DNA from 3 places in the Streptomyces sp. SAS_272 genome. Region 3 is predicted to be linked to each of the others. Evidence: riboswitches for the same ligand, from Rfam matches in the RefSeq annotation. Region 3 holds a riboswitch; each other region holds the start of a gene.
The links. A riboswitch is a leader RNA that binds a small molecule or an ion and turns the genes downstream of it on or off. The one in region 3 is predicted to bind cyclic di-AMP.

Region 1 (9,374 bases), on a different contig from region 3:
GGTCGAGTTCGCCCCGGCGTCCGCGCCTGGCTCCGGCGTCTGACGGTTCGGCCGGACCGGGGCTGGACTGACCGGACGTCAGCCGGATTGTGACCATGCGGCGGAGCAAAGGTGACCGATCCTCAAGTCTGTGATCTTCACGTGATCTGCGCGGCATTAACTTGTGACAAGTGATCGTCTGCCGATACGTTCACTCGTCAGCGCGACGCGTCAGCTCACTCGCCCGCGCCGGCACTGCTGTCCAGAGAAAGGCCCCTCGCATGCTCTCCGGGAACGGTCGTCACCGTCGCCCCCGCCAGGCCCCCGCGCTGCTCGTCGCGGCCGGGGTGACCGGCTCCGCCATCGCCATCCCGTTGCTCGCCGCCTCCGGCGCGAGCGCTGCGGACGGCACGGTGTGGGACAAGGTGGCGCAGTGCGAGACCGGGGGCTCGTGGAGTGCCGACGGCGGCGACGGCGAGTCCGGCGGCCTCAGCCTCACCCAGCAGGACTGGAGCGCCTACGGCGGGCTCGACTACGCGGCGAGCCCCGACCTGGCCAGCCGCAACCAGCAGATCGCCGTGGCGCAGAAGGTGCTCGCGGCCAAGGGCGTCGGCGCGTGGGGCACCTGCGGGCTGACCTCCGGGCTCACCAAGGAGAACGGCGCGCTGACCGTGGACACCGGCGTGGCGGGCGATTCGTCAGGATCGTCCGGCTCCTCGGGTTTGTCCGACCTGTCCAGGGGGCTGTCGGGCTCCTCGGGCTCGTCGGATTCCGGCGCCGGTTCGACCGGTTCCAGCGGTTCGACCGGTTCAGCGGGATCGTCCGACTCGTCTGACTCATCCGACTCGTCCGGTGATTCCTCGAGTTCACCCTCGGCGTCACCTTCGTCGCCTTCGTCCCCCTCTGCCGTCACGGGCGACCCCGGCGATGCCGGCGGTCAGGGCGACCCGCAGGCGGCCGACGGTTCGTCCACGGGGACCCCGGAAGCGGACGACTCGGACAAGTCGGGCCAGGATGTGGGTTCCTGGAACCTCGTCGACACCGGCTCCCTCGGCTCCGGCCGTCATCGCGGCGTCACGGCCGACGAGCCGGCGGCCAAGAGTGCCGACACCGAAGCGGGCGGCGCGTCCACCGCCTCGGCGGGCCGGCATGCCGCGGCCGCCTATGTCGTCCAGGAGGGCGACTCCCTCGCCTCCATCGCCGACTCCCTTGGCCTCCACGGCGGATGGCGTGCCCTCTACGCCGAGAACAGGGACCTCATCGGCGCCGACCCGAGCGACATCGCCCCCGGTCAGACCCTCGACACAGGGGTCCAATAGGGCGCAAAGCCCAAGAAAAACAGCGGTAGTTCACGTCACGCTTCGCGCCGAATGTCCGATTTGGCGAAAGTGTGGGATGAGTCTCAGAAGCCCTGATCGTCTTTGAAATTCCGCGGATCGCGTGTCTACGGTCGTGACCGCTCGGCAACCCGAGCCCCGGCCGTCGCAACGCCGAATCCTGCCAGCGGCAGCCCGGGAACAGTCGTCGCGTCAAGCGCCGTAGGCAGGAGCGGGGGACCCAAGGTAAGTGCCGCACCGGGAAGTTGCCGGAGCGGCTTGGGGTGAAGTCACCCCTCCCACGGAGCGGAAGTCTCCGGCGGAGGAGTGACCGGGCAACTCACACGGCCCGAACCCGACAGCTCACCTCGCAGGCGTCGGTGAGGGGATCCACCATGCTGTTTTCCGGTAAGGGCAAGCACCGTCGTCCGTCCAAGGCCACCCGCGCCGCCGCTCTCGCCGGTGTCACCGGCGTCGCCATCGCCGCCCCGCTGATGGCGGCCGGCAACGCCTCCGCCGCGACCGCCTCCGAGTGGGACGCGGTCGCCCAGTGCGAGTCCGGCGGCGACTGGTCCATCAACACCGGCAACGGCTACTACGGCGGCCTGCAGTTCTCGTCCTCCACGTGGGCCGCGTACGGCGGCACGCAGTACGCCTCGCAGGCCAACCAGGCCTCCAAGGCCCAGCAGATAGCCATCGGCGAGAAGGTCCTCGCGGGCCAGGGCAAGGGCGCCTGGCCGGTCTGCGGCAAGGGCCTGTCCGGCGCCGCCTACAACGGCAGCAGCGCCGGCTCGTCGAACTCCGGCTCGTCGAACTCCGGCTCGTCGGACAGCGGCAGCAGCTCCCGCTCGACCGAGCAGAAGAGCAGCTCCCGCTCCACCGACCGTCCGGCGGCCGCCAAGAAGTCCAAGACGGTCACCACCCCGACCGGCAAGAAGGTCAAGAAGGGCGACGGCGAGTACAAGGTCGTCAAGGGCGACACCCTCAGCACCATCGCCGAGAAGCACAAGGTCAAGGGCGGCTGGCAGAAGCTGTTCCAGCTCAACAAGGACATCGTCCAGGACGCCGACCTCATCTACCCGGGTCAGCAGCTGCACCTGAAGTGACAGCCGTCTTCCGGCGAAGCCACAGTGCCCTCCTGGTGAAGGTCGGCACTCCGAGGACCTCGTGAGGGTCCCCCCGTCCCCACGGGCCCCCCGTCCCGGTGCGTGTTCCCCCGTACGCACCGGGACGGGGTTTTCTCTTGCGCCCTTCCGGGCCCCGCGCTCGCGGCGTTCCGGTCGCCGTTCTCGCGCCCTTCCGGCAGTCGTCCGTCCGGCCGCCGTCCCTTTGGTCCACGTGCTGTCCGCCCGGTCTTTTCGGCCGCTTCTCCTCGCCGCTTTGTTCCGGACAGGAACAATGTGTACGGTCAGTCCGTCCACGGGACGGTCGGTCGGTGGCCGACGCTCCGGAGACGGTTAGGCTCTAGGCGCAAGGCCACGCGCCGCGCACTTTCAGCGTCACATCCCATGAAGGAGATGCTCGTGCCGTCCATCGACGTCGTCGTAGCCCGGGAAATCCTCGACTCGCGAGGCAACCCCACCGTCGAGGTCGAGGTCGGCCTCGACGACGGCAGCACGGGTCGTGCCGCCGTCCCGTCCGGCGCCTCCACGGGCGCCTTCGAGGCCATCGAGCTGCGCGACGGTGACCCGAACCGCTACCACGGCAAGGGCGTCGAGAAGGCAGTCCTCGCCGTCATCGAGCAGATCGGCCCGGAGCTCGTCGGTTACGACGCCACCGAGCAGCGCCTGATCGACCAGGCCATGTTCGACCTGGACGCCACGGACAACAAGGGCTCCCTCGGCGCCAACGCGATCCTCGGCGTCTCGCTCGCCGTGGCGCACGCCGCCTCCGAGGCCAGCGACCTGCCGCTCTTCCGCTACCTGGGCGGCCCGAACGCGCACCTGCTGCCCGTTCCGATGATGAACATCCTGAACGGCGGCTCGCACGCCGACTCCAACGTGGACATCCAGGAGTTCATGATCGCCCCGATCGGCGCGGAGTCCTTCTCCGAGGCGCTGCGCTGGGGCGCCGAGGTCTACCACACCCTCAAGAAGGTGCTGAAGACCAAGGGCCTGTCCACCGGCCTCGGCGACGAGGGCGGCTTCGCCCCGAACCTGGAGTCCAACCGCGCCGCGCTCGACCTCATCATCGAGGCCATCCAGCAGGCCGGTTACGTCCCCGGCGAGCAGATCGCGCTCGCGCTCGACGTCGCCGCGTCCGAGTTCTACAAGGACGGCAAGTACGAGTTCGAGGGCAAGTCCCGCTCGGCCGCCGAGATGACCGAGTACTACGAGGAGCTCGTCTCCGCGTACCCGCTCGTCTCCATCGAGGACCCGCTGTACGAGGACGACTGGGCGGGCTGGAAGGTCATCACCGACAAGCTGGGCGACAAGGTCCAGATCGTCGGCGACGACCTCTTCGTCACCAACCCGGAGCGTCTGGCCCGCGGCATCGAGGAGGGCTCCGCCAACGCCCTGCTCGTCAAGGTCAACCAGATCGGTTCGCTGACCGAGACCCTGGACGCCGTCGAGATGGCCCAGCGCAACGGCTTCAAGTGCATGATGTCCCACCGCTCCGGCGAGACCGAGGACGTCACCATCGCCGACCTCGCCGTCGCGGTGAACTGCGGTCAGATCAAGACCGGCGCCCCGGCCCGCTCGGACCGCGTCGCCAAGTACAACCAGCTGCTGCGCATCGAGGAGATCCTCGACGACGCCGCGGTGTACGCCGGCCGCTCCGCCTTCCCGCGGTTCCGCTCCGCGAACCACTGAGCGCAGCAACGGCTGACCCCACCCGGGGTAAGGCCTAGCCAGTCGCACGAACGTCCCCGTACTCGGTCCCGTACCGTGTGCGGGGACGTACGCACGTGGGAGACGGGAGGCGCAGCACATGGCCGTGAAGGACCGGGACCGTTTCTCCACCGCGACCAGGATCAAGCTGCTCGGCGAGCAGACCGCGGCCCGCGTGTACCGTTCGCAGACCAAGCGCCAGGCCCGCCGCTCCCGCCTCACCGGCCGAGCGGCCCTGCTGGCACTCGTCCTGTGCACGCTGATCGTGGCCCTGGCCTATCCGATGCGCCAGTACGTCTCCCAGCGCGCCGAGATCGCCGACCTGGAGCGCGAGAAGCAGCAGGCCGGCGAGCGCGTCGAGCAGCTGCGCGACCTCAAGGCGCGCTGGCAGGACGACGCGTACGCGGAGCAGCAGATCCGGCTGCGGCTGCACTACGTGCTGCCGGGGGAGACCGGTTACATCGTGGTCGACCCGGACGTCGCCAGGCAGTCGCGTGCCGACCTCGGGGCGGCCGACCGCCCCTGGTACTCCAATGTCTGGGACGGGGTCGACAAGTCCGACGCCTCCGACCACTGACCGACCGACTGACCGATGGAAAGACAGGCATGCAGACGCCCCCGCCGACCACTTCGCGCACCGAGCCCACCGACGCGGACGTCGAGGCCTTCAAGCAGCAGCTCGGACGCCCGCCGCGCGGCCTGCGCGCGATCGCGCACCGCTGCCCGTGCGGTCAGCCGGACGTCGTCGAGACGGCCCCGCGCCTGCCCGACGGCACTCCCTTCCCGACGCTGTACTACTTGACGTGCCCGAAGGCCAACTCGGCGATCGGCACGCTGGAGGCGAACGGCGTGATGAAGGAGATGACGGAGCGGCTGCAGTCCGACCCCGAGCTCGCCGCCGCCTACCGGGCCGCGCACGAGGACTACGTCCGGCGGCGGGACGAGATCGAGGAGCTCAGGAACTTCCCCAGCGCGGGCGGCATGCCGGACCGCGTGAAGTGCCTGCACGTCCTGGTGGCCCACTCGCTGGCCGCGGGCCCGGGCGTGAACCCGCTCGGCGACGAGGCGCTGGAGATGCTCCCCGAGTGGTGGCGCAAGGGCACCTGTGTGACCCTTCCCCAGCCGGTCGAGGGGGACGCCCCGTGACCCGGGTCGCCGCCGTCGACTGCGGTACGAACTCCATCCGGCTGCTGGTCGCCGACGCGGACCCCGAGACCGGCGAACTCGTCGACCTGGACCGCCGGATGACGATCGTCCGGCTCGGCCAGGGCGTCGACCGCACCGGCCGGCTCGCGCCCGAGGCGCTGGAGCGCACGTTCGCCGCCTGCCGGGAGTACGCGGCCGCCGTCAAGGAACTCGGCGCGCAGCGGCTGCGGTTCGTCGCGACGTCCGCCTCCCGGGACGCCGAGAACCGGGAGGAGTTCGTGCGCGGGGTGCTGGACATCCTGGGCGTCGAGCCCGAGGTCATCACCGGCGACCAGGAGGCCGAGTTCTCCTTCACGGGGGCCACGAAGGAGCTCACCGGCCGCGACGACCTGGCCCGGCCCTACCTGGTGGTGGACATCGGCGGCGGCTCGACGGAGTTCGTCGTCGGCGACGACCGGGTGCGCGCCGCCCGCTCGGTCGACGTCGGCTGCGTGCGGATGACCGAGCGGCATCTGGTCGTGGACGGGAAGGTCACCGACCCGCCGTCCGAGGAGCAGGTCGCGGCGATGCGCGCCGACATCGAGGCCGCCCTCGACCTCGCCGAGCGGACGGTCCCGCTGCGCGAGGCGCACACCCTGGTCGGCCTGGCCGGCTCGGTCACCACGGTCTCGGCGATCGCCCAGGGGCTGCCGGAGTACGACTCCGCGGCCATCCACCACTCTCGCGTCTCGCACGACGAGGTCCGCGCGATCACCGAGCGGCTGCTGCGCTCCACGCACGCCGAGCGGGCGGCGATCGGCGCGATGCATCCGGGCCGGGTGGACGTGATCGGGGCGGGCGCGCTGGTGTTGCTGGCGATCATGGAGCGGACGGGTGCGCGGGAGGTCGTCGTGAGCGAGCACGACATCCTCGACGGCATCGCGTGGTCGGTCGCGTAGCCCTCGTCCGAGGGTGTCGGTGCACTCTGCTGAGCAGGCAGGACGCGCGGATGAGCAGCCCTGGGGGCCCTTCGGGGCCCCTTCGGCGCGTTCTCGCGACACCCCGCCGGGAAAGTTCGTGAAGTTCTTCACAAGGAATTCGGCCCTGTCGGAGGACGATCGTGTCCCGGTTGACCCTTCCGAGGCCCCGACCCCCGTGTGAACGTGTTCAAAAGAGGCGGACGCGGACGTCTCGCGGGTGTCTCGCGCGGCGGCTCGCGGGGTGCTCACGGAGGCCTCCGTGAGCCGGAGAGGCAGCTCACGCGGCATTGACAACGCCATGCCCTACACGCTGGTTCCCGTTCCCCGCCATGATGTGGATCACGCGGGGCGCGGAGGATAGCACACACCCTCGGGAAGCTTGTGAAGGGGCGCACGAGCGACCCCCCTGAACCAGGTGGATACTCGATGGCATGAGCACCACGGAGCGTCCCAGGATCCTCGTAGTAGGCGGTGGGTACGTAGGCCTGTACGCAGCTCGGCGCATCCTCAAGAAGATGCGCTACGGCGAGGCGACCGTCACGGTCGTCGACCCCCGGTCGTACATGACCTACCAGCCCTTCCTCCCCGAAACCGCCGCCGGCAACATCTCCCCGCGGCATGTCGTCGTCCCGCTGCGACGCGTGCTGCCCAAGGCGGAGGTGCTCACCGGCCGGGTCACCACCATCGACCAGGACCGCAAGGTCGCCACGATCGCCCCGCTCGTGGGCGAGGCGTACGAGCTGCCCTTCGACTACCTGGTGATCGCGCTCGGCGCGGTCTCCCGCACCTTCCCGATCCCCGGCCTCGCCGAACAGGGCATCGGCATGAAGGGCGTCGAGGAGGCCATCGGCCTGCGCAACCACGTCCTCGAGCAGCTGGACAAGGCCGACTCCACGACCGACGAGGAGATCCGCCGCAAGGCGCTCACCTTCGTCTTCATCGGCGGCGGCTTCGCCGGTGCGGAGACCATCGGTGAGGTCGAGGACCTGGCCCGGGACGCGGCCAATTACTACAAGACCGTGTCCCGCGAGGACATGCGCTTCATCCTCGTGGACGCCGCGGACAAGATCCTGCCCGAGGTCGGTCCGAAGCTCGGCCAGTACGGCAAGGCCCACCTGGAGAGCCGGGGCGTGGAGATCTACCTCTCCACCTCCATGGACTCCTGCGTCGACGGCCACGTCGTGCTGAAGAACGGCCTCGAGGTCGACTCCAACACGATCGTGTGGACGGCCGGCGTCAAGCCGAACCCGGTCCTCGGTCGCTACGGCCTCCCGCTCGGCCCCCGCGGCCACGTCGACACCGCCGCCACCCTCCAGGTGCAGGGCACCGACTACATCTGGGCCGCCGGCGACAACGCCCAGGTGCCCGACGTCGCCGCCCGCAAGGCCGGCGTCGAGAACGCCTGGTGCCCGCCGAACGCGCAGCACGCGCTGCGCCAGGCCAAGGTCCTGGGCGACAACGTGATCTCCGGTATGCGGGGCTTCCCGCAGAAGGAGTACGCGCACTCCAACAAGGGCGCGGTGGCGGGTCTCGGCCTCCACAAGGGCGTCGCGATGATCGTCATGGGCAAGGTGAAGATCAAGCTCAAGGGCCGTCTCGCCTGGTACATGCACCGTGGCTACCACGGTATGGCGATGCCGACGTGGAACCGCAAGATCCGCGTCTTCGCCGACTGGACCCTCGGCATGTTCCTCAAGCGCGAGGTCGTGGCGCTGGGTGCGCTGGAGTCCCCGCGCGAGGAGTTCTACGAGGCCGCCAAGCCGGCCCCGGTCGCCGCGAAGCCGGCTGCCGCGAAGACCGAGAACGAGAAGGCCAACGCCTCCTGACCCTCAGGTCACCCGACCTCGGGCCTGACGCCCGCGGTCACTGAACACCCCGAAGGGGCCGTCCGCCATCCGTGGTGCGGACGGCCCCTTCGGCGTGCGGCGACCGCCCCGCCGCATGGCATGCGCACGTATTTTGCCCGGTCGTGACGGCCGCGCGGGACTGGCCCGCGCATCCCGGCGTGTTTACGTGGTGACAGGACATTCCGGGATCACCGTCACGGAGGTGTGCATCATGGCTGACGCCGCGCCGCGGCTCCATGGGCTCGTCGAACAGTTGCTGGGGGCTCCGTTCCCGCTGCGCGTCCGCGCCTGGGACGGTTCGCAGGCGGGCCCGCCCGGCGCCCCCGTGCTCGTCGCGCACCACCGCAGAGCCCTGCGCCGTCTTCTCTTCAAGCCCGGCGAGCTGGGCCTCGCCCGCGGCTGGGTGGCCGGCGACCTGGACATCGAGGGCGACCTGTACACCGCGGTGGATCTGCTCGCCGGCCTCGTCTGGGAGCGCGGCGAGGACGCCCGCACCCTGTCCCAGGCCCTGCGCGACCCCCGCTTCCGTGCGGCCGTCCGCGGGCTGCTGAAACTCGCCGGACCCCCGCTGCCGCCCGCCCCGCCCCGCGAGGAGGTCCGCAGAGCCCGGCACCTGCACAGCCGGCGATCCGACAGACGCGCCGTCAGCCATCACTACGACGTCGGCAACGGGTTCTACGAACTGGTCCTCGGCCCGTCCATGGTGTACTCGTGCGCCTACTGGGAGACCGCGGACGGCGCCCTCGAGGACGCCCAGCGCGACAAGCTCGAACTCGTCTGCCGCAAGCTCGCCCTGACCCCCGGTCAGCGGCTGCTGGACGTCGGCTGCGGCTGGGGCTCGATGGCGGTCCACGCCGCCCGTGAGCACGGCGTGCACGTCGTCGGGATCACCCTCTCCCAGGAGCAGGCGGCCTACGCCCGCAAGCGCGTCGCCCACGAGGGCCTCACCGACAGGGTCGACATCCGCGTCCAGGACTACCGGGACGTCGCCGACGGCCCGTTCGACGCCGTCTCCTCCATCGGCATGGCGGAACACGTCGGCTCCGACAGCTACCTCGCGTACGCGCGCGCCCTGCACGCGCTGCTGCGGCCGGGCGGCCGGCTGCTCAACCACCAGATCGCCCGCCGTCCGCAGCGCGACGAGTCGTCCTACGACGTGGACGCCTTCATCGACGCCTACGTCTTCCCGGACGGCGAACTCGCCCCCGTCGGCACCACCGTCGCCCGACTCGAGCGGGCGGGCTTCGAGGTCCGCGACGTCGAGTCGATCCGCGAGCACTACGCCCTCACCCTGCG
Region 2 (9,374 bases), on a different contig from region 3:
GCGTGGTGCTCTCGGAGGACCACCTGACCCCGGTGGCGGCGGTGTGCCTCTGGTACGACGTCGGCTCACGCCATGAAGTCAAGGGCCGTACCGGCCTTGCTCACCTTTTCGAGCACCTGATGTTCCAGGGGTCCGGCCAGGTCAAGGGCAACGGTCACTTCGAGCTCGTCCAGGGCGCGGGCGGTTCGCTGAACGGCACCACCAGTTTCGAGCGCACCAACTACTTCGAGACCATGCCCGCCCACCAGCTGGAGCTCGCCCTCTGGCTGGAGGCGGACCGCATGGGGTCCCTGCTCACGGCGCTCGACGACGAGTCGATGGAGAACCAGCGCGACGTCGTCAAGAACGAGCGCCGCCAGCGCTACGACAACGTCCCCTACGGCACCGCCTTCGAGAAGCTCACCGCTCTCGCCTACCCCGACGGCCACCCCTACCACCACACGCCGATCGGCTCGATGGCCGACCTCGACGCGGCGACGCTGGAGGACGCGCGTGCGTTCTTCCGCACGTACTACGCGCCCAACAACGCGGTCCTGTCCGTGGTCGGCGACATCGACCCGGAGCAGACGCTCGCCTGGATCGAGAAGTACTTCGGCTCCATCGCCGGGCACGACGGCAAGCCCGAGCCGCGCGACGGCTCCCTGCCCGACGTGATCGGCGGGCAGCTGCGGGAGGTCGTCGAGGAGGAGGTGCCGGCCCGCGCCCTGATGGCCGCCTACCGTCTGCCCGAGGACGGCACGCGCGCGTGCGACGCCGTCGACCTGGCGCTCACCGTCCTCGGCGGCGGCGAGTCCTCCCGCCTCTACAACCGGCTCGTGCGCCGCGACCGCACAGCGGTGGCGGCCGGCTTCGGCCTGCTGCGGCTCGCCGGGGCGCCGTCCCTGGGCTGGCTGGACGTGAAGACGTCCGGCGACGTCGAGGTGCCCGTCATCGAGGAGGCCATCGACGAGGAGCTCGCCCGGTTCGCCGAGGAGGGCCCCACGGCCGAGGAAATGGAGCGCGCCCAGGCCCAGTTGGAGCGCGAGTGGCTCGACCGGCTCGGCACGGTCGCCGGCCGCGCCGACGAACTGTGCCGGTTCGCCGTCCTGTTCGGCGACCCGCAGCTCGCCCTGACCGCGGTCCAGCGTGTGCTGGACGTGACGGCCGAGGAGGTGCGGGAGATCGCCGAGGCCCGCCTGCGTCCCGACAACCGCGCGGTGCTCGTCTACGAGCCCACCGCCCCCGAAGCCCCCGCCGACCAGGACGAGAACGAGGAGGCGGCCCGGTGACCGAGCTCGCCACGATGGACTTCCACCCCCAGCCCCTGGCGGGCGAGGCCAAGCCGTGGGCGTTCCCGGCGCCCGAGCGCACCGCCCTGGCCAACGGCCTGACGGTGCTGCACTGCCACCGCCCCGGCCAGCAGGTCGTCGCCGTCGAGATCCTGCTCGACGCCCCGCTGGACGCCGAACCGGCCGGTCTCGACGGCCTCGCCACGATCATGGCGCGCGCCTTCACCGAGGGCACCGACAAGCACTCCGCCGAGGAGTTCGCCGCCGAACTGGAGCGCTGCGGCGCCACCCTGGACGCGCACGCCGACCACCCCGGCCTGCGCATCAGCCTCGAGGTCCCGGCCTCGCGCCTGACCAAGGGCCTCGGTCTGCTCGCCGACGCCCTCAGGGCGCCCGCGTTCGCCGACAGCGAGATCGAGCGCCTCGTGCGCAACCGCCTGGACGAGATCCCGCACGAGCTGGCCAACCCCTCCCGGCGCGCCGCCAAGGAGCTCTCCAAGGAGCTGTTCCCGGCCGCCGCCCGCATGTCGCGTCCGCGGCAGGGCACCGCCGAGACGGTCGAGAAGATCGACTCCGCGGCCGTCCGCGCCTTCTACGAGAGGCACGTCCGCCCGGCGACGGCCACCGCCGTGGTCGTCGGCGACCTCACGGGCGTCGACCTGGACGCCCTCCTGGGCGACACCCTGGGCGCCTGGACGGGCTCTGCCGCCGAGCCCCGGCCCGTGCCGCCGGTGATCGCCGACGACACCGGCCGCGTCGTCATCGTGGACCGCCCGGGGGCCGTCCAGACGCAGTTGCTGATCGGCCGGATCGGCGCCGACCGGCACGACAGCGTGTGGCCCGCCCAGGTGCTCGGCACCTACTGCCTCGGCGGCACCCTCACCTCCCGCCTGGACCGCGTCCTGCGTGAGGAGAAGGGCTACACCTACGGCGTTCGCGCCTTCGGGCAGGTCCTCCGGTCCGCGCCGGACGGGTCGGGCGCTGCGATGCTCGCCATCAGCGGTTCCGTGGACACCCCGAACACCGGTCCCGCCCTGGACGACCTGTGGCAGGTGCTGCGCACCCTCGCCGCCGAGGGGCTGACCGACGCCGAGCGCGACGTCGCCGTGCAGAACCTGGTCGGGGTGGCGCCGCTCAAGTACGAGACCGCGGCAGCCGTCGCGGGCACGCTGGCCGACCAGGTGGAGCAGCACCTGCCCGACGACTACCAGGCGACGCTGTACCGCCGGCTCGCCGCCACCGGCACGGTGGAGGCCACCGCGGCGGCCGTGAACGCCTTCCCGGTGGACCGTCTCGTGACGGTCCTCGTGGGCGACGCGGCCCAGATCAAGGCGCCGGTCGAGGCCCTCGGCATCGGCGAGGTGAAGGTCGTGTCCGCCGAGTAGCCGTCGGCGCCGCGGGTAACGGCACGCACGCGCAGGGGCCCTGGTCGACCGAGCGTCACCAGGGCTTCTGTATGTCCGAATTGGGGCGGACGTTGCCTGTCTGCCCTGTGGGATGCGCTACAAAATCCGTGATCCGTTTGAGGATCGGTCCCCCTGCCGCTTAGCTTCATCCGGGCTGTCCGTCAGGCACTGCGCCGCAGCCGCGGCACCGGACAGTCATCGCCGAGTCCCCGTACGGCGCGAGCCAGGGGAGCCGGGGACCCACTTGTGAAGTCCCTGGGGTGAATCGGACGCCCGCGTGTACACGAGGGGGTCCGTAGGAGACCTTCCTGCTCCGAACCCGTCAGCTAACCCGGTAGGCGAGAGGGAAGGAAAGGACACCCCTGACTTCATGGCGTTCACCTGCGCCACCGGGAAGCACCGCCGGCCCAGCCGGATGCAGCGTTCCACCGCTCGCGCGGTCGGCGTGGCGGCGCTCACCACCACCGGTGTGATGGCCACCGTCGCCTCCACCCCGGCCTTCGCGGCCGAGCCCAGCCCCGAGCAGACCGGCCTGATCCCCGTCGTCACGGTGGGCGAGTCCGTCGCCGAGTCGGTCGCCGACCAGGTCGACGAGCAGGTCGCGGCGCAGAAGCAGGCCGCCTTCGAGGAGGCCGCCCGCCAGGCCGCCGCGAAGAAGGCCGTGGAGGAGCGCGAGGCACGCGTGCGTGCCGCCCGTGAGGCCGAGCGCAAGCGCCTCAACACCTTCGTGTCGCCGATCACCGGCTCCTACGTCTCCACCGGCTACCAGGCCAGCAGCTCGCTGTGGTCCTCCGGCAGCCACACCGGCATCGACTTCCACGCGGCCAGCGGCACCACCGTGCACGCGGTCGGCTCCGGCACCGTGGTCGAGGCCGGCTGGGGCGGCGCCTACGGCAACCAGATCGTCATCAAGATGCACGACGGGACCTACACGCAGTACGGCCACCTGTCGTCCATCGAGGTGTCGGTGGGCCAGACGGTCACCCCGGGCCAGCGCATCGCGCTGTCCGGCGCGACCGGCAACGTCACCGGTGCGCACCTGCACTTCGAGGCCCGCACGAGCCCCGAGTACGGCTCGGACATCGACCCGGTCGCCTATCTCCGCAACCACGGCGTCAACGTCTGACGACGATCGGCGACGAATCGTTCGGCCCCGGCCCCTCGGCCGGGGCTTTCGCCGTTTTCGGGGCCCCGCTGTCCAAAAAATATCCCTGGATTCCGGCTCCCCGTCGGAAATTCCCGCTCATTGCAATAGAGTCACGGAACACACGTCAACCGTCGACGTTTCACGGGGATTAAGGCGGAGGTCCGTCATGCGAATTCCGGCGCACTCGGTGTGCACGGCCATCCGGGACGACATCGTCGCGGGTGTCTACGAACGCGGCAGCCGCCTCACCGAGGAACTCCTCGCCCGCCGCTACGGCGTCTCGCGTGTCCCCGTCCGTGAGGCGCTGCGCACACTGGAGGCCGAGGGGTTCGTCGTCACCCGGCGGCACGCGGGCGCGTGCGTGGCGGAGCCCACCGAGCAGGAGGCCGCGGACCTGCTGGAGATGCGGCTGCTGCTGGAGCCGCTCGGCGCCGCCCGGGCCGCACAGCGGCGCACGGACGCCCATCTGAAGGTGCTGCGCGGGCTCGTCCGGCTGGGTCAGGAGCGGGCCAGGAGGGGCAACAGCGAGGACCTGCGCTCCCTGGGGAGCTGGTTCCACGAGACGCTCGCCCAGGCCGCCGGGAGCCCCGCCCTCACGTCGATGCTCACCCAGCTCCGGCATAAGATCGCCTGGATGTACGCGGTGGAGGCGCCGGCCGACCCCGTGGAGTCCTGGGCGGAGCACGGCGCCATCGTCGACGCGGTGACGCGCGGCGACGGGGAGCGCGCGCGGGCGGTCACGGCGCTGCACACCGAGCGCGCGACGCTCGCGCACCGGCTGCGCTTTTCGAGAGGTCCGGAGCGCGCCGAGCGTGTGAGGACTTCGCAACCTCCCGTAAACATGGGCGGTCTGCGGCATTAACACGGGAGCCGTATACAAAGAAGAAGTAATTCGCGGGGGATTACTTCTGCTGCCCGTGAACCGGAAATGCGAAGGGCTCGCCCGATAATTCGGACGAGCCCTTCACCGCGTAATGCGGGGGTGCTCAGACGGTCTCGGGGAGTTCCTCGAGACCTTCGGCGACCAGCTTCGCCAGCCGGTCGAGCGAGGCGTCCGCGCCCTCGGCGTCGGAGGCGAGGACGATCTCCTCGCCACCCTGGGCGCCCAGACCGAGAACGGCCAGCATGGAGGCCGCGTTGACGGGGTTGCCGTCGGCCTTGGCGATCGTCACGGGGATGCCTGCGGCCGTGGCGGCCCGGACGAAGATGGAAGCGGGGCGGGCGTGGAGGCCCTCGGCCCAGCCGACGTTGACGCGGCGCTCAGCCATGTGATGCTGCCCTTCGGTGTCTCAGGTTGTCTAGACCAGTGTTCCACACGTGAAGCGTGTGAGGGACGGTCCCGGGTGTCCCGTCACCGTGTGGCCGTCGGATCGCGGCCTCGACCCGACGTGCGTCCTCAAGACTGCCTGGCGCTGTCGTCGGAAGCGAGCCGTAGTGTGGGCCCCATGCAGAGCGCGTCGGACCGGCACGAGTACCCCGCCCACTGGGAGGCCGACGTGGTGCTGCGCGACGGCGGCACCGCGCGCGTCCGTCCCATCACCGTCGACGACGCGGAGCGCCTGGTCAGCTTCTACGAGCAGGTCTCGGACGAGTCGAAGTACTACCGCTTCTTCGCGCCCTACCCGCGCCTGTCCGCGAAGGACGTCCACCGCTTCACGCACCATGACTTCGTGGACCGCGTGGGACTCGCGGCCACGGTCGGCGGCGAGTTCATCGCCACCGTGCGGTACGACCGCATCGGCGCCGACGGCATGGCCGCCTCGGCGCCGGCCGACGAGGCCGAGGTGGCCTTCCTCGTGCAGGACGCCCACCAGGGGCGCGGCGTCGCCTCCGCCCTCCTCGAACACATCGCGGCCGTCGCACGCGAGCGCGGCATCCGCCGCTTCGCCGCCGAGGTGCTCCCCGCCAACAACAAGATGATCAAGGTGTTCACGGACGCCGGCTACACCCAGAAACGCAGCTTCGAGGACGGCGTCGTCCGCCTGGAGTTCGACCTCGAGCCCACCGAGCGCTCCCTCGCCGTGCAGCGCGCGCGGGAACAGCGTGCCGAGGCGCACTCCGTGCGGCGGCTCCTGACACCCGGCTCGGTCGCCGTCGTCGGCGTCGGGCGCGCCCCGGGCGGGGTCGGCCGGAGCGTCCTCGGCAATCTCCGCGAGGCCGGGTTCACCGGCCGCCTCTACGCCGTGAACCAGGCCTTTCCCGAGGACCTGAAGGAACTGGACGGCGTGCCCGCCCACCGTTCGATCCGGGACATCGCCGAGCCCGTGGACCTCGCGGTCGTCGCCGTCCGGGCCGAGCAGGTGCCCGCGGCCGTCGCCGAGTGCGGCGAACACGGTGTGCAGGGGCTCGTCGTCCTCTCCGCCGGCTATGCCGAGAGCGGTCCCGACGGGCGCGAGCGGCAGCGTGAACTCGTCCGCCACGCGCGCGCGTACGGCATGCGGATCATCGGCCCCAACGCCTTCGGGGTCATCAACACCTCGCCCGACGTGCGGCTCAACGCCTCCCTCGCCCCCGAGATGCCGAGGCCGGGCCGGATCGGCCTGTTCGCCCAGTCGGGCGCCATCGGCATCGCCCTGCTCTCCCGGCTGCACCGGCGCGGCGGCGGCGTCACCGGCGTCACCGGCGTGTCGACCTTCGTCTCCTCGGGCAACCGTGCGGACGTGTCCGGCAACGACGTCCTCCAGTACTGGTACGACGACCCCGACACCGACGTCGCCCTCATGTACCTGGAATCCATCGGCAACCCGCGCAAGTTCACCCGCCTCGCCCGGCGCACCGCGGCCGCGAAGCCCCTGGTCGTCGTCCAGGGCGCCGGTTCCGCCCCGCAGGGGCACGCCGTACGGGCCACACGCCTGCCGCACGCGACGGTGTCGGCGCTGCTGCGGCAGGCCGGCGTGATCCGCGTGGACACCATCACCGAGCTGGTCGACGCGGGCCTGCTCCTCGCCCGTCAGCCGCTGCCGACGGGGCCGCGCGTCGCGATCCTCGGCAACTCCGAGTCTCTCGGACTGCTCACGTACGACGCCTGCCTCTCCGAGGGGCTGCGGCCCCTGCCCCCGCTGGACCTGACCACCGAGGCCGCGGCGGAGGACTTCCACGCCGCGCTGGCGCGCGCGCTGGCCGACGAGACGTGCGACGCGGTGGTCGTGACTGCCATCCCGGCGATCGGGGAGACCTCGCCCGGCGACGCGGAACTCGCACAGGCCCTGCGCTCGGCGGCGGCCGCGGCTCCGGCAAAACCGGTGCTCGTGGTGCACGTGGAGCTCGGCGGCCTCGCGGCGGCGCTGTCCGCCGCCGCGAGCACCGCACCGCGCGCGGAGGCGACCCCACGCGTGCGTGCCGCGGCACAGGACGCAGGGCCGCAGCAGGCCCCCGTCGTCGAGGCGCCGGAGGGCGCACACCTCATCCCCGCCTACCCGGCCGCCGAACGCGCCGTCCGCGCCCTCGCCGAGGCCGTGAAGTACGCCCAGTGGCGGCGCGAGGCGGCGGACCCGGGCCGGGTGCCCGAGTACGAGGACATCGACGAGCGGGGTGCCGCCGCACTGATCGACGGGCTCCTCACGCGCGGACAGGGACTCACCCTGGGCGCCGAGGAGACCGGCGAGCTGCTCGGCCGTTACGGCGTCCGCATCCGCCGGGCGATCCCCGCGCCCTCCCCCGACGAGGCCGCGCGGGCCGCCGCCGCTCTCGGCTACCCCGTCGCCCTCAAGGCCACCGCCCCGCACCTGCGGCACCGAGCCGACCTGGGCGGCGTCCGTCTCGACCTGGCCGACGAAGAGCAACTGCGCAGGGCCTACGCCGAGTTGACCGAGCTCTTCGGGAAGCCGCAGGAGCTCCGGCCGGTCGTCCAGGCGATGGCGCCGCGCGGGGTCGACACCGTCGTCCGGGCGGTCATCGACCCGGCGGCGGGGGCCGTGCTGTCCTTCGGGCTCGCCGGAGCCGCCTCGCAGCTCCTCGGAGACACGGCGCACCGACTGGTTCCGGTCACCGACCGCGACGCGACGTCGCTGATCCGTTCGATCCGGACCGCCCCGCTCCTCTTCGGCTGGCGAGGCTCGACGCCCGTCGACACCCGCGCCCTGGAAGAGCTGCTGCTGCGCGTCTCGCGACTCGTGGACGACCACCCCGAGGTCGTGGCGGTCACCCTGGAACCGGTGGTCGTCGCCCCGCACGGTCTGAGCGTCCTCGGCGCCTCCGTGCGTCTCGCACCCCCGCCCGCGCGCGACGACCTCGGCCCCCGGACCCTGCCGGTGTACTGAGGCCGGCGCACGGCCGGTCCGGGAGCCGGGGAGGGCGGAGACAGGGCGCGGGCGCCGGAGGCGGGCGCCCGCCTCCGTCCGGCACCCCGCGATCGGCCTGCCCGGGGGGTCCTGGCGGGACCGGGACGTGCGGGTCTGGGCCCCGGCGAGTCCCGGACGGCGGCCGGGGCCGACCTCCCGTGTCACCACGAGCTGGAACTCGTCTTCACCGGTCCCGTCTTCCGTGGCCTCCCCGGGGGCCTTCCACGTCCGCGTGCTCCGGGACCCGACGCCCGGCGAACTCGCGAGCCCGGACCGTGGAGTGGGCGAACGCCCCCAGGCCGTGGCCGCGTTCGAGGTGGACGCGGGCGGTCCGGATCCCGCGGGGCCTGCCCCGATCCCGGGGCCCTGCACCCGGCACCGCGGCCTGCTCCGATCCCGCGGCCTGCTTCGGGGCCGCGGAACGGCTCGAGATCGTCCGCGAGCACGTGCTCGGGAACGCGCGCGAGGACGCGCACCCCGGGCGGCGGTTCGCCCCGTGGGTGCGCCGGCCCCACCGCTGAGGAAGCGTTTCCCGCGCCTGCCCCCGGCCGCCCCGGAGCGATCGCGAGAGGCACCTCGCAGTCAGTGGGTCCCCGTAGGATGGACCCCATGGCCAAGACCAGTACGACGACCCAGGGGCTGCGCGCGGCGATCGAGCGCAGCGGCTACTACCCGGCCCTCGTGGCCGAGGCGGTGGAGGCCGCCGTCGGCGGCGATCCGATCCGGTCGTACCTGGTTCACCAGGAGACCACGTTCGACCAGAACGAGGTGCGCCGGCATGTGACCGTGCTGGTGCTCACCGGCAACCGCTTCATCGTCAGCCACACCGACGAGCAGGCCGCCGACACCACCTCCCCGACGCCGTACGCCACGACGTCCACGGAGTCCGTGAAGCTCGGCCGGATCTCGTCGGTCGTCGTCAGCCGCGTGGTCGCCAACCCGGAGTCCTACTCGCCGGGCACCCTGCCGCGCGAGGTGGTGCTGACCATCGGCTGGGGCGCCGTCTCCCGCATCGACCTCGAGCCGGCCGCCTGCGGCGACCCCAACTGCGACGCCGACCACGGCTACACCGGCAACTCGACGGCGGACGACCTCAGCCTGCGCGTCAGCGAGGCGGGGGACGGCCCGGAGACGGTGCGCCAGGCGCTCGCCTTCGCGCAGGCGCTCTCCGAGGCGACAGCGGACGTCACCCGCTGATGACGCAGCAGGCCTCCTGGGACTTCCCCGAACCGCTCGCCGTCGCCTCCGCGCCCGTCCCCGCATACGGCTCCGG
Region 3 (9,374 bases):
GGCTGCCGGATCACCGGGCGTTTTGCCTCTGAGGCAAGAAATTTGCCGCAGAGGCAAAATCGGCGTCCAATGGCGGCATGAGCCCAACCGAGTCCGAGCGCCCGGCGGAACAGGCCGAGGCGCTCTCCGTCGTCGCCCCCCGGCTGCGCGACCTGCGCCGCCGGGCAACCCTCACCCTCGAGACCGCCGCCCGGGCGGCCGGGCTGTCGCCCGCCCATCTCTCCCGGCTGGAGACCGGGCAGCGCCAGCCCTCGCTGCCGATGCTGCTCGCCCTCGCCCGCGTCTACGGTACGACGGTCTCGGATGTGCTCGGCGAGACGGCCGCCGACCGGGACGCCGTGGTGCGCGCCGCCGCCATGGAGCCGACCCGGGCGGGCGGCTGGACGTACTGGCAGACCGGCGCCTCCGGGCGGGCGATGCAGGCCCTGCGGGTCCACGTCCCGTACGGGGCGCAGGGCGACATCGTGCGGGTGCACCCCGGCGAGGAATGGCTGCATGTGCTGCGCGGCAGGCTGCGGCTGCGCCTCGCGGACGCCACGGACCTGCTCGGGCCCGGCGACAGCGCGCACTTCGACTCGCTCACCCCGCACCGGATCGCCGCGCAGGACGCCGACGGGGTCGAGCTCCTGTTCGTCCACACCTTGCTGCAGAGCCCCACGGCCACGCTGTGCCTGGGCCCGAACCCGTCGGAGACCGGAGTGACGTCATGAGCGACATCGAGGAGAAGTTCCCCCGTACCCTCTGGATCCGGCTGATCATCTACATCGCCGTCGGACACCTCTTCGCGGGATTCCTCTGGCTGCTGTTCGAGGTGGGCGCCAAGCAGTAGGGCGGCCGTCAGTCCAGGAGGCGTTCGCGCAGCCGGGCGCGGGTCTCGGGGGCCAGGCCGAGGCCCTGTTCCAGGTACGCGTCGACGCCGCCCCAGGTCTGCTCCACGGTCTCGAAGGCCGCCTCGAGGTACTCCGCGCGGGCGTCGAAGAGCGGGCCGAGCAGCTCCATGACCTCGGGGGAGTAGGCCGCGGCGGAGGTGGCGCTGCGGCGCACCTTGTAGCGGCGGTGCTTGGCGTTGGACTCCAGGTAGTCGCCGAGGATCGCCTCGCGCTCCACGCCCACGGCGAGCAGCGTCACCGCGACGGACAGGCCCGCCCGGTCCTTGCCCGCCGCGCAGTGCATCAGCGCCGGCACGCTGTCCTCGGCGAGCGCGTGCAGCACCCGCGAGTGCTCCGCCGTGCGCTCCGTGACGATCCTGCGGTAGGAGGCGATCATCCGGCCGGCCGCCTTGCCGTCGCCGAGGATGCCGCGCAGCTGGTCGATCTCGCCGTCCCGCACCATCTTCCAGAACTCGGCGCCGTCCGCCGGGTCCGACAGAGGCAGGTTCACGTTGCGCACGCCCGGCAGCTCGACGTCCGGGCCCTCCAGCCTCTGGTCCGCGGCGTTGCGGAAGTCGAAGACGGTGTGCAGGCCCAGGCCGGCGAGGAACGCCGCGTCCTCGTCGGTCGCGTGCGCGAGGTGGCCGCTGCGGTACAGCACGCCGTGGCGCACGCGCCGGCCGTCGACGGTCGGCAGACCCCCCACGTCCCGGAAGTTGCGCACACCGGCCAGCTCGGGCTCGGTCGACGGGATCTGCTGCGTCACGGGGGCTCCCTCCCAGTCGGTCCGCGTCGGCGCGGCTCGTGGTGGCCGACAGGACCTCCTCGACCATACGACACGGGCCCTCGGGGCAAGACGTCGTCCTCGGACCGGCCGGTCGACCCGTCCGCCCAGGTGGGGCCATCGTCGGCCGGAAGTTGCCCGAGGGGCCGACCGCGTTCGATGATGTTGACGCTTGATCGCACCTGTTCGAATCAGTGGGAGTTTTTGATGCCCGAGATCGCCGACGCCGGCCGCACCTGGGTCCTTTCCGGGCCCACGGGCAGTTATGCACTCCACCTCACCGAGGCCGACGAGCTGGTCCACCTGCACTGGGGCCCGCGCATCTCGCTCGCCGACGCCGAGGCCCTGGCCGCCCTTCCCTGGTCGGAGCGCGGGGCGTCCTTCGAGTCCCCGCTCGACGGCCGCGAGGAGTATCCGGTCGAGGGCGGCCCGCGCTTCGTCCGGCCCGCCCTGTCGGTGCGCACCGACGAACGCCGCGGCACCGAGTGGACCTTCGAGACGCACGAGCGGGACGGCGACGAACTGCGACTGCGCTTCCGGGACGCCGGGCTCGCGATCACCCTGCACTACCGGATGCGCGGCGACGTCGTGGAGCGGTGGACGACCCTGCGCAACGAGGGCGAGCAGCCGCTGGAACTGCTCCGCGCGGACTCGGCCACCTGGACCCTGCCCGAGCGGGACGACTGGCGGCTGTCGCAGCTGCACGGCCGCTGGGCCGCCGAGTCGCGGCTCGCGCGCACCCCGCTCGGCCACGGCGAGACGGTCATCGGCAGCCGGCGCGGACACACCGGGCACCAGCACCTGCCCTGGGTCGCCCTGGACACCGACGCCACCGAGGAGCGCGGCGAGGTCTACGGCTGTGCCCTCGGCTGGTCGGGCTCCTGGCGGATCGCCGTCGCCCAGCTCCCCGACGCGCGCGTGCAGATCACCGGCGGAGCCGGGTACGACGACTCGGGCCTGCTGCGCCTCGCTGCCGGCGAGTCCTTCACCACGCCGGTCTTCGCCGGCCTGTGGAGCGACGCCGGCTTCGGCGGGGCGAGCCGCGCCTGGCACGCCTACCAGCGGGCCCACGTCGTCCCGGACGCCGGGCAGGACCGGCCGGTGCTGTTCAACTCCTGGGAGGCCACCTACTTCGACATCTCCGAGGAGCAGCAGGCGACCCTCGCCAGGCGCGCCGCGTCGATCGGCGTCGAGCTCTTCGTGGTGGACGACGGCTGGTTCGGGGCCCGCACCGGCGACCACGCCGGGCTCGGCGACTGGCAGCCCAACCCGGACCGCTTCCCGAACGGGCTGAAGCCCCTCGCCGACTACGTGCGCGCCCTCGGCATGCAGTTCGGCATCTGGGTCGAGCCCGAGATGGTCAACCCGGACAGCGACCTCTACCGTGCGCACCCGGACTGGGTGCAGTTCCAACCAGGACGAAAGCGGACGGAGTTCCGCAATCAGCTCATGCTGAACCTCGCGCGCGAGGACGTCCAGGAGTACCTCTGGGAACAGCTCGACGGACTCCTGTCCAGCGCGCCGATCGACTACGTCAAGTGGGACTTCAACCGCTGCTTCACCGACGCCGGCTGGCCGGACGACCCCTATCCGCAACGCCTGTGGGTCGACCACGTACGGGCCCTGTACAACCTGCTGGACCGGCTGCGGGCGGCCCACCCGGGCGTCGCCTTCGAGTCCTGCTCGGGCGGCGGCGGGCGCGTCGACCTGGGGATCATGAGCCGCACCGACCAGGTGTGGACGTCCGACAACACGGACCCGCTGGACCGGCTCGACATCCAGCACGGCTTCAGTCAGATCCACCCCGCCCGGGTCATGGCCGCGTGGGTCACCGACAGCCCCAACACGCAGCTCAACGGGCGGGTCAGCTCGCTGCGCTTCCGGTTCGTCAGCGCCATGGCGGGGGTGCTCGGCGTCGGCGGCGACCTCGCCGAGTGGAGCGAGGAGGAGCTCGCCGAGGCGCGCCGCTGGGTGGGCCTCTACAAGGACGTCCGGCATGTCGTGCAGCAGGGCGACCTGTATCGGCTGCGTCCCCCGACGGGCGGCCTGAGCGCCGTCCAGTACGTGCTCGGGGACGAGACCGTCGTCCTCGCCTGGCTCCAGGCGCAGCGGTTCGGCGAGCCCGTTCCGGCGCTGCGGCTGCGCGGGCTCGACCCCACGGCATCGTATGAATGCCGTGAATCAGGAGAAATCCACCGAGGTGCGGTGCTTCTGCATCACGGGATGCGTACCGGATTGCGGGGCGACCTCGATGCGACGGTTATCCGGCTGCGTCGCATCTGAGGTTTCTGTCCGAATTGGATTCTTCGTTCCAACTCGCTCTGTCATGAAGAAAGCTGGAGAAGCGTCACGTGAGCAGCGTCATATCCGTGACCGTACGTCGCCCGTCATGTTCACGTAATTCGTGTGGTTTTCCGGGGTGCTTGACCGGATAGGGCCGTTCTGATTCACGGAGCGTGACCGGTAATTGTCGTGGCGGATCAAGAGAAATGCCATGTCAGTGCAACCTCTGCTTGTCCCTGTGCGTCCTGGTCGCTTACGTTCCACACCAATCCGGACGGACGCCTAATCCTGCCGCCGCCCGGAATCCGCACACTCACCCGTGCACGGCAGGAGCGGGGGACCCACAGGCACTACCGCCTGTTCCGGTCCCGGAACAGGCTCGGGGTAAAGCCGCGTCCCGACGTGGCCGGACATCTCCAGTCCGCACCCGACAGCTCACCTCGCAGGCGCCGGAGAGGAATTCGTCATGCCCGCGAAGGGTAAGCATCGCCGTCCCAAGGCCCAGCGTTTCACCCGTTCCATAGCCGCCGCCGGAACCGGCGGGGCCGCGCTCGCGCTTCCGCTCATGGCGGCTTCCGGCGCCCATGCGGCCACGGGGGAGTCGGCGTCCCAGGCCGTCTCCCAGGCCGTCGCGCAGACGGTTTCCCAGAAGGCCGTGCAGGCCGCTCCGGTGACCCGGAAGACCGCCGCCGCCACGACCTACACCGTGCGGTCCGGCGACTATCTCTCGAAGATCGCGACCGAACAGCACGTCAGCGGCGGCTGGAAGAGGCTGTACCAGGACAACCGCGAGGCCGTCGGCGCCGACCCCTCGCTGATCCACCCCGGCCTCGAGCTGTCGATCGGCAAGAGGGCCGCGGCCGGCACCGCCAAGTCGTCCGGTTCGACCTCTTCCTCGTCCTCGGCGGACTCTTCGCCGAAGTCCTCGAAGTCCTCGAAGTCCTCGCAGGCGTCCAAGTCCTCGTCCTCCGCGGCCTCCGCGAAGACGACCACCCAGGCCGCCGAGAGCAACGCGGGCGGCTTCACCCTGCCGGTGTCCGGCGCCACCGTAGGCACGCCGTACCACCAGTCGGGCAGCATGTGGTCGAGCGGCTACCACACCGGCGTCGACTTCGTCGTCCCGACCGGCACCCCGCTCAAGGCCGTCGCCGCGGGCACCGTCGTCTCCGCGGGCTGGGGCGGCGCCTACGGCAACCAGGTCGTCATCAAGCTGAACGACGGCTACTACGCCCAGTACGCCCACCTGTCCCAGCTCTCCGTCTCGGCCGGCCAGACCGTCGGCGCGGGCCAGCAGGTCGGGCTCTCCGGCGCCACGGGCAACGTGACCGGACCGCACCTGCACTTCGAGATCCGCACCACGCCGGACTACGGCTCGGACGTCGATCCGCTCGCCTACCTCCGCTCCCACGGCGTCTCGGTCGGCTGACCCCTCCGACGACCCCGCGCCTGACACGCAGCCGAAGGCCGGCCCCGATCGCACGATCCGGGGCCGGCCTTCGGCGCGTCCGCTGTGGGTGCGCCGCGGACCCCGCGGACCCCGCGGACTCCGAGGACCTCCGCCGACTGCGCTCATTCATGATCGTTCGATTGCGGTCGTGTGGCGTGTCCGGTCGCACCGTCGACAGGCGACGCCGATGCGGACACAGTGGTCAGGTCAGACGGCAAGCGCTTTCGGCGGCGGCCTCGGACCCGGTGGGACGCCGGCCAGGCGTCGGCCCGGGTTCCGCCGCTCGCGGAAGGCCGCCCCGCCGCCCCGGTCCGACCGAAGGAGCCGCATCCCGTGACGACGACGCGCAGAGCATTCGGCGCACTCGCCGCCTCCGCCGCCCTGACCGCCCTCGCCCCCGCGACGACGGCGAGTGCCGCGCCGCGCCGCAGGCTCCTCGCCCACGACGACTTCCGCCGCGGGCTCGGCCGGTGGGCCGTCGAGCGGGAACAGGGCGGAACGGTCACCGCCTCCTGCGGGAGCCTCGAGATCGACGTGCCGGCCGGCGCCACCGTCTGGTTCAGGCGGCGGCTCGACGGGCCGTACGTCCTCGAGTACGTCGCCACGCCCATCTCCGCGGGCGGGCCCAACGACCGCGTCTCCGACCTCAACAACTTCTGGAACGCCGTCGACGTCCGCTCCCCGGACGACCTCTTCGCCACCCCGCGCGGCGGCGCCCTCGCCGAGTACGACCGCCTCAAGACGTACTACGTCGGCTACGGCGCCAACGGCAACACCACGACCAGGATGCGCCGTTACGTGGGCGAGCCGGGAGTGCGCCCGCTGCTGTACGACTACACCGAGCCGCTGCTCGTCGCGAACCGGCCGCACCACGTGCGGATCGTCTCCGACGGCTCGGTCGTGCGCTGGTGGAACAACGGGCGGCTGGTCTTCGACCACACCGACCCGGAGCCGTACACGAGCGGCCACTTCGCCTTCCGTACCACCTGGAGCCACTTCCGCATCAACGACTTCCGCGTGTGGTCCCTTATTCCCTGATTGGCAAACTCTTTAGGAGTGGCTTTTCTCACCGACCGTCAACCCCTGCCTACGGTCGCGTAGGTCACATTGGAAGGTGAATCATGATCTGCCGTGGCAGACGATTCGAAGAGTGACAACAGATCAGTGATCGGGTCGTACGTGGCGGTGGGGGACAGCTTCACCGAAGGCGTCGGCGACCCCGGCCCCGACGGGGCGTTCGTCGGCTGGGCCGACCGGTTCGCGGTACTTCTCGCGGACCTGCGGCCCGAAGGCGACTTCGCCTACGCCAACCTCGCGGTCCGCGGAAAGCTGCTCGACCAGATCATGGAGGACCAGCTCGCCCGGGCGGTGGAACTCGCCCCGGACCTGGTCTCCTTCTGCGCGGGCGGTAACGACATCCTCCGTCCCGGCACCGACCCGGACGAGGTCGCCGAGCGTTTCGAGCGCGCGATCTCGGCCCTGACCGCCGTAGCCGGCACGGTCATGGTGACCACCGGCTTCGACACCCGTGGCGTCCCCGTGCTCAAGCACCTGCGCGGCAAGATCGCCACCTTCAACGGGCACGTCCGCGCCGTCGCCGACCGGTACGGCTGTCCCGTGCTCGACCTGTGGTCCCTGAAGTCCGTGCAGGACCGCAGGGCCTGGGACGGCGACCGGCTCCATCTCTCCCCGGAGGGGCACACACGGGTGGCCCTGCGCGCCGGGCAGGTCCTCGGCCTCGACGTGCCGGCCGATCCGGAGCAGCCCTGGCCGCTCCTCCCGCCGCGCGGCGCCCTCGACGTACGGCGCGACGACGTGCACTGGGCCCGCGAGTACCTGGTGCCCTGGATCGGGCGCCGGCTGCGCGGGGAGTCCTCCGGCGACCATGTGATCGCCAAGGGCGCGCTCTCCCCCGACGACATCAGGATGCGCATCGCGGCCGTCGCGTAGCCGGTCCGGGATCACTCTTGGCACGCGGGGGAGCGGCCGGCCGTCGGCGTCGTACGGCGGGCCGCTCCACCAGTGAGGTGATCGCACGGGAGTGGCGTCGGGGCGGGGAACGGGGCCGGTGCTGGGATGACCGCACCCGCACCGTCCGCCCCGACGCTTTCGAGGACCGGTCCCGTATGCGCCTTTCCCGTACGTCCGTCGCCTCGGCGCTCGTCGCCCTGCTCGCCCTCGGCGGTCCGGCGCTCACCGCGCCCACGGCAGCGGCGCTGCCCGCCCGCCCCGCGGCCGCAGCCGACGCCGTGGGGGCCGGCGCCGTACCGGCCGGCGCCGCCACCGTGACCGTGACCGGCGAGGGCAGCGCGAGCGCGGAGCCCGACCTCGCGGTCGTCGGCGCGGGCGTCGAGGCCACCGCCAAGACCCCGCAGGCCGCGATGGACGCGCAGAGCAGCGCGGCCGCCGCGCTGCTCGCCGCGGTCCGCGCCGAGGGCGTCCCCGAGCGGGACATCCGCACCGAGAGCGTCTTTCTCCGTCCCGTCCACGACCACACGGGCGGCGCCTCCCGGCTGACGGGCTACCAGGCCGCCCAGTCCTTCACCGTCAAGGTGCGCCAGGTGTCGAGGACCGGCGCAGTCCTTCAGGCGGTCACGGACGCCGCGGGCGACGCGGCACGCATCGGCTTCGTGGTCTTCGACGTCTCCGACCCGGCCCCGCTGCAGGCCCGCGCACGGGAGGCCGCGCACGCCGACGCGCGGGCCAAGGCCGAGCAGTACGCCCGCCTCAGCGGCCGCGGCCTGGGCCGGCTGATCTCGCTCAGTGAGGACGCGTCCACGACGCCGCGCCCCGTCCCCTCGGCCGGGGACACGCCCGGCGCCGGCATGGCCGCGGTGCCCGCGGCACCCGGCGAGATCCGGGCGACGGCGACGGTGACGGCGGTCTACGCGCTGGACTGAGCACCGCCCAGGCCGCACGGCCCCTCCGCGAAGTCGGCGGTCCTGGCCGCCTTCGCGGTCCGGGGTCCAGCCCGACCCGAGCGGCCGGTGAGCGGTCAGCGTGGACCTCGGCGCGGACTCGCTGCGGGACGGCGCGCCCGTACTGCACCGGGAGCACGCCCTGCGCCCCGGGTCGGGGCCACGCCACCTCGCCTTCCACCCGGCGGGCCGGCACGCCTACGTCGTCAACGCTTGCGGCCGTGGCACGGACGGGCGTGCGGCTCCGACGAGGCGTTCAGCCCCGCCGTCTTCCGTCTTCCGGCTCCCGGCCCTGGCCCCCGCTCTCCGGCCCCGGCCCCCGCCTTCCGGCCTGCGCGCTGTCGGCCGTCCTCCGTGCTGCCGGGAGGTCAGGATCCCTGTGTGCCGGAGGCGCCGGCCGCGCCGGAAGGATCGGAGGCGCCGGGAGACAGACCGAGTTCGCGGGTCAGGGCCTCCTCCACCCACTCCTGCGCCCGGGCCCGGGGCACCGCGCCCGCATAGGACGTCAGCTGTACGGCGAGTCCGTCCAGCAGGGCTGTCAGACGCAGGGCCGTGCCGGCCGGGTCCGGGCAGCGGAACTCGCCCGCGGCGACGCCCTCCGCGATCACCCCGGAGAGCGCGGCCTTCCACTCCCGGTCGAGATGGCGGGCGACCTCCCGCAGAGCCGGCTCGCGCAGCGACACCGCCCAGCCCTCGATCCACAGTCGCCAGCCCTTGGCCTGGCCGGTGGGCGCGTACCAGCGCACCGCCGACCGCAGTCGGCGCAGCGCCGTGGTGCGGCGGTCGACGAGCTTGCGCAGATGCGCCAGGTCGTCCTGGGCCGCGCGAGCGAACGCGTCGGCCACCAGCCGCTCCTTCGTCGAGAAGTGGTACAGCACCAGCGCGTTGCTCACCCCGAGGGACGCGGCCACGTCGGCGATCCTGACCGCCGCCACGCCCCGCGCCTCGATCTGCTCGATGGCCGCCCGCAGCATTTCCTCCCGCCGCTCGGCCACGCTCAACCGGACTCTCACCACGTCCGTCACCCTACACAGGGGCTGTGAGCTGCCCAGACGCCGTCATCGGCGGCTGCC

Region 1: linked by a shared signal. The riboswitch ahead of ACN6LD_RS11175 (LysM peptidoglycan-binding domain-containing protein) and the one ahead of ACN6LD_RS36365 (M23 family metallopeptidase) in region 3 are both predicted to bind cyclic di-AMP.
Region 2: linked by a shared signal. The riboswitch ahead of ACN6LD_RS25180 (M23 family metallopeptidase) and the one ahead of ACN6LD_RS36365 (M23 family metallopeptidase) in region 3 are both predicted to bind cyclic di-AMP.

The regions. Positions count from the first base shown of each region.
Region 1 is NZ_JBMNDR010000013.1:29,427-38,800, forward strand. Features, by position in the region: gene ACN6LD_RS11165 (cytochrome P450 family protein) at 1-43, shown strand, start outside; gene ACN6LD_RS11170 (LysM peptidoglycan-binding domain-containing protein) at 261-1,298, shown strand; cyclic di-AMP (ydaO/yuaA leader) riboswitch at 1,504-1,687, shown strand; gene ACN6LD_RS11175 (LysM peptidoglycan-binding domain-containing protein) at 1,691-2,401, shown strand; gene eno (phosphopyruvate hydratase) at 2,813-4,108, shown strand; gene ACN6LD_RS11185 (FtsB family cell division protein) at 4,227-4,703, shown strand; gene ACN6LD_RS11190 (DUF501 domain-containing protein) at 4,733-5,272, shown strand; gene ACN6LD_RS11195 (Ppx/GppA phosphatase family protein) at 5,269-6,210, shown strand; gene ACN6LD_RS11200 (NAD(P)/FAD-dependent oxidoreductase) at 6,663-8,057, shown strand; gene ACN6LD_RS11205 (class I SAM-dependent methyltransferase) at 8,290-9,374, shown strand, end outside.
Region 2 is NZ_JBMNDR010000048.1:22,018-31,391, forward strand. Features, by position in the region: gene ACN6LD_RS25170 (M16 family metallopeptidase) at 1-1,268, shown strand, start outside; gene ACN6LD_RS25175 (M16 family metallopeptidase) at 1,265-2,653, shown strand; cyclic di-AMP (ydaO/yuaA leader) riboswitch at 2,864-3,030, shown strand; gene ACN6LD_RS25180 (M23 family metallopeptidase) at 3,045-3,800, shown strand; gene ACN6LD_RS25185 (GntR family transcriptional regulator) at 3,988-4,683, shown strand; gene ACN6LD_RS25190 (HPr family phosphocarrier protein) at 4,808-5,089, opposite strand; gene ACN6LD_RS25195 (bifunctional acetate--CoA ligase family protein/GNAT family N-acetyltransferase) at 5,267-8,080, shown strand; gene ACN6LD_RS25200 (DUF5998 family protein) at 8,702-9,298, shown strand; gene ACN6LD_RS25205 (alkaline phosphatase family protein) at 9,298-9,374, shown strand, end outside.
Region 3 is NZ_JBMNDR010000100.1:3,571-12,944, forward strand. Features, by position in the region: gene ACN6LD_RS36345 (helix-turn-helix domain-containing protein) at 78-710, shown strand; gene ACN6LD_RS36350 (DUF6126 family protein) at 707-829, shown strand; gene ACN6LD_RS36355 (tyrosine-protein phosphatase) at 838-1,635, opposite strand; gene ACN6LD_RS36360 (alpha-galactosidase) at 1,861-3,936, shown strand; cyclic di-AMP (ydaO/yuaA leader) riboswitch at 4,241-4,398, shown strand; gene ACN6LD_RS36365 (M23 family metallopeptidase) at 4,403-5,362, shown strand; gene ACN6LD_RS36370 (DUF6250 domain-containing protein) at 5,717-6,421, shown strand; gene ACN6LD_RS36375 (SGNH/GDSL hydrolase family protein) at 6,548-7,333, shown strand; gene ACN6LD_RS36380 (SIMPL domain-containing protein) at 7,510-8,283, shown strand; partial or broken gene ACN6LD_RS36385 (beta-propeller fold lactonase family protein) at 8,309-8,512, shown strand; gene ACN6LD_RS36390 (TetR/AcrR family transcriptional regulator) at 8,670-9,317, opposite strand; gene ACN6LD_RS36395 (Glu/Leu/Phe/Val dehydrogenase dimerization domain-containing protein) at 9,360-9,374, opposite strand, start outside.